Regions from separate parts of the Ornithinibacillus xuwenensis genome, predicted to be linked through region 2. Evidence: riboswitches for the same ligand, from Rfam matches in the RefSeq annotation. Region 2 holds a riboswitch; the other holds the start of a gene.
The links. A riboswitch is a leader RNA that binds a small molecule or an ion and turns the genes downstream of it on or off. The one in region 2 is predicted to bind preQ1.

Region 1 (2,416 bases), on a different contig from region 2:
AAATAAGCTCACATCTAAATGTTGACTAGCGATGTAGGCGAATAGGCTTGCTAGAATAACGCGGAAACTTCCACCTAGAATTTGCTCGAATTCCACCTGGGATGCAAAGGTTGGGGCTGCTGGCAGTTTAATCGCAATATAAATGAAAATAAGTGCAACAACCTGTGTAATAAACCCAGCGTGTACCGTTTTTCTTGCTGTTTCTTTGCCATATACTTCACCAATTACATCGGTTATTAGATAGGTTACAACATAAACAATTGCTGCGGCAGGCAGCATAAATTCGCCAATACTAAATACTTTTACCCCTAGAATATTAGAGATTAATAGGAGTCCAACAAATAATGCATTTAAATAAATTAACAAGATTATCATGTCCTTTCCAATTGAGAAAAGGAACGCAGCTTACCCTCTGTCAGTGTTTAGCGATTATCAATCTTTTCTGGATACATATCATGATTCATCATACGATGGTCTGCCATCGCTTCATATTTTGTACCAGGTTTTCCATAATTGCAGTATGGGTCAATCGAGATACCACCACGTGGTGTGAATTTACCCCAAACCTCAATATAACGGGGATCCATTAGATTGATAAGATCATTCATAATAATGTTCATGCTATCTTCATGGAAATCACCATGGTTTCGAAAGCTAAAGAGATATAGCTTTAACGATTTACTTTCTACCATTTTCACATCTGGTATATAGCTTATATACACCGTTCCGAAATCAGGTTGACCAGTTTTCGGGCAAAGCGTGGTAAATTCAGGACAATTGAATTTAACAAAGTAGTCACGATTCGGATGTGTATTATCAAATGTTTCTAAAACTTCAGGTGTATAGTCAAAGGCATATGTGGTTCCTTGGCTACCTAATAGTGTTAGATCCGTTAAATCTTCGTCACGTCTTCCTGCCATATTATTACCTCCTTGTACCATTGAAAAAATTAAAAAAGCCATGCCCCTACGGACATGGCTTGAAATCGCGTCATCTGTCCTTAGTTTTTTATAGAGGGTTTAAGCTAAGAACCTCTTCCTGTGTATGAATAACGAATTTATCCATTTCACTCGACTAATTATATAGAGTAAGTAGTAGATTGTCAATGCTAGCTACTATACATTGAATCTCTTACTATTAAACTCTTTTCACTGTTAAAAACAATAATTTAGTTATCGTCCACAAATACAGAATCTACAATCGTTCGTTTAAATGGCTTGCCATTTTGGGTTAAACCTTCGATATCAATTGTAATATTATAGACTTGATTTTTTTCCATTAATGGTAATGTCTTTGATAGGTTTTCCGTACCACTGATGGTAATGGTTTTAGAGTTTTCTGGATTACTAGATTGCGTGATTTGGTAGGTTGCTTTTAATGTTTTTTCCTGTACTTCAGCTGTATTCGCATGAAGGTGATAGGTGAGCTGTTCGGTATTTGGTGAAGTGGATTTTTCGCTAAAGTTTATTTTTCCAGGTGCCTGATAAGTGGTTACTAATAGGTACGCATCGTCGGCTTTCGTTGTCAGTTCTAACTTCCATTCTCCAGCTTCAGGGTTAGTTAAATGGATAACATTACTGATTGCTCCTATGAAAATTCCTTCTTCTATTTTGGTTGATTGTAATGCTGGTCTTTCGATATCGCCTGATGGAGAGATAAGTCTCACATCCGATAAAGAATCAGTTGTCATAAGGTTTAGTGATAGGTCTTTCACGTTATCTTCAACGGTGATGGCTATTTGGTTTTCCTTTGCAGCACTTAATGGTCCACCTTCAATCCATTGATTAAAAGCAGGAGAGTTTTTTTCTACGGAATCATTTGTTGTGAGGATACTAGCGCTACTTAACGTACTGTCGGATAGGTAATCATCAAAAACAGGGAAGGTCTCACCAGTTCGGACTGTTGTATGGTTCCAATCCCCGATTGAAATTAGCTGGCCACCAGGTAGTCTGCTGCTCGTTGCGGTAACAACGCCGTCATTTGACCCGTACTGGGATAAATAAACACCTCCATACCAGGTGGAAGAGAAGGCAGATCCCCAATCGGTTCCTCCTATGGTGTAGTAATCATTGTAATAGGCTCTAGATTGACCGTCTATTTGTGTGCGAAAATCATCCATAAATCCTGTTTGCATTGCATATGTTCCATCTCCTGTTGCCCCTAATAAATCAGCAAGCCATCCTGCTCCCGAACTGTATGCGAGATCAGCAAGCTGTGAGCCATGATGTGGACTAGAAAGTGTAATGACATTGTCTACATATTGCCAGGCACCATAATAGGTGAGGGCTGTTTGTGTATCGACTCCGCCCTTACTATACGCAATAACGGTGATTGGTTTTCCGCCAAAATGATTGGAAATCTCCGCTATTTTATCTGCAAGTAAGGCACCATTATCCCACATATCCGCAGAAGCTCC
Region 2 (2,416 bases):
AATCAGCGACATGTAAATGGATATGGCCCATAACGGTATCGTTGGGAATACCTTCCCATGCTTGATCAGTTTCTGCTAATAAATCATTTGCATCGAGGGCTGTAGTTCCCATTGTAACGATTCCTTCATTCCAGCCCCATTTCGACGAACTACGGTCACACGCCACTTCAATCCCATTTCCATCCGGATCATCAAAATAAAGTGCCTCACTCACATCATGATCTGACGCTCCTAAACGTAAGCTATGACCCTCTGTTTGGATCAAATGCTTCAAAAAGCTTGCTAAATCAGCACGTGTAGGTAGCAAAATAGCAAAATGATACAAGCCTGTTGTTCTACCTTTTTTAGGCATTACATCTTCTGGTTGCTCTAGTGTTAATAATGGTCGCTCACCATCAGCAGAAAGTATCACCTTTCGTTCTGTTTGCTCCAAAATCTTAAAACCAAATACCCGTTGGTAAAAATCTAGTGAATGAATGATGTTACTTACGTTAATATTAACCTCTCCAACATAGGTTGTCGGCTTCTGAAAGAATTTCTTTTCCACCTTATTATCTCCCTTATATAATTACTTATTATTATTTAATTACTTATCGTAAGTATAGTTTTATATCGAATACCTGTCAAGAATTCAATCCTCTATTTATTTCCATAACTTCTGTTCTATTGTTTCCAATTTCCAATATACTACTAGTAATCTAATCGTCGTCCACGTAGCGTGTTTCGTGATGAAAAATAATAATAAAATGTTTCACGAACCTCGGTATTATACCGGGGTTTTTGCTTATTCTAAATAATAATTCCACGTTCTCAACCATACTATTTAGTAAGCAAAAACTTCTTTCTATTTTTGCTTGTTTGTACTATACTAGATAAGTTATCTGAAAGACGTGGTTCGAAACCATCCCACGTAAAAAAACTAAGGGAGAGATTAGATGAAAGCAAGAACATTGGTTGTCAATGCACTAATTGCTGCATTATACATCGCTGTATCGGCATTAATTGTTCCATTCGGATTTACAAATATCCAGTTCCGTATATCCGAGGTATTCAATCATCTTATTGTTTTCAATAAGAAATACTTCTTTGGAATCGTAATAGGCGTATTCCTATACAATTTACTATTTTCACCACTTGGTTGGTATGATTTAGTATTTGGTGTTGGACACTCTGCAATTTCACTAGGTATTATCATTCTTTTATCAAAGTATGTTAAAAATACAGTTGCATTACTTGTGGCAAATACACTAGTCTTTACGTTCAATATGTTTATTATTGCCTTTGAATTAAACTTAGCTTTGGAGTTGCCATTCTTATTTACTTGGTTAACGACTGCAGCAGGAGAATTTGCGGTATTAGCAATTGGTATACCAATTGTTTATGCATTAAACAAACGCTTACGCTTCGAAAAGCTTATCTAAAGAATAAAAAACCTTCATATTAAAATGAAGGTTTTTTTCGTGCTATTTAATTTGGTTTTGCAATTCATTCATTCTTTTATCCAACTCTACCATTAACAGTTCCATGCCTTCTTTCTTAGACACACCTTCTGCAAGCTGAATTGGCTCACCAAATATAATCCTTGGTTTCATACGCTTAAATAAATCCTTGAAATTATTCGGACCAACATATGCTGCTGGTACAATAGGCACACCTGCATGCACAGCAATTGTAACTGCACCACGTTTTAATGGTACATCCTCACTTGATCTGGTTCCACTAGGGAAAATCCCAACAACTTTCCCTTCCTTCAGAAGCTTTCTAGGGGTTTTAATGGTACTTGGTCCAGGATTTTCACGGTCTACTGGAAATGCATGCAAGCTTTCCATTAACCATTTCAAAAATTTACTTTGGAATAATTCCTTTTTAGCCATGTAATGGATTTTCGTTGGCAATGCCGAAACACCTAACCATAATATGTCTACCCATCCAGTATGGGTACAGGCAATTACATAGCTTCCAGCGCTTGGCAATTTATCCTTTTGATAAACCTTAATTCTTCCAAATAAACTTAATATAAACTTTAAAACATATGCTGCAAATTTATACATGACAGTCCCCTCTACTCTACTTGCTACTTTATAGTATTTTATCACAAACTAATAATACCTGATACTAATTATACTCATACATCGCGAGGAAAATACTTGTATTTTCCTCATGAAACACTACCTATCCTTCTCTTGTATAATCCCAAACTGGTTATCTCCTTCAGAATTCACATACAGCTTCCGACTAGGTATTGCAATATAAACCTGTTCTTGTTCTAGAATTTCTAGTATTTTAAAATTAATATCCTCTCGTACATGTAGATACTTTTCCCAGTTCGTCGTCTTCGTAAAGAAATATAGGAAAATATCCACCCCATTATCCATGTACTTCTCAAAATTAACCATAATGGTTTCAGGATGTATTT

Region 1: it holds a riboswitch for preQ1, as region 2 does, so the genes downstream of both, queF (preQ(1) synthase) here and ABC228_RS17340 (QueT transporter family protein) in region 2, are expected to answer to the same signal.

The regions. Positions count from the first base shown of each region.
Region 1 covers NZ_JBDIML010000006.1:16,734-19,149, forward strand. The annotation lists gene ABC228_RS15335 (queuosine precursor transporter) at 1-366, opposite strand, end outside; gene queF (preQ(1) synthase) at 423-920, opposite strand; PreQ1 riboswitch class I at 995-1,041, opposite strand; gene ABC228_RS15345 (esterase/lipase family protein) at 1,169-2,416, opposite strand, start outside.
Region 2 covers NZ_JBDIML010000008.1:73,398-75,813, reverse strand. The annotation lists gene ABC228_RS17345 (VOC family protein) at 1-547, opposite strand, end outside; PreQ1 riboswitch class I at 885-929, shown strand; gene ABC228_RS17340 (QueT transporter family protein) at 936-1,421, shown strand; gene ABC228_RS17335 (lysophospholipid acyltransferase family protein) at 1,464-2,051, opposite strand; gene ABC228_RS17330 (mechanosensitive ion channel family protein) at 2,169-2,416, opposite strand, start outside.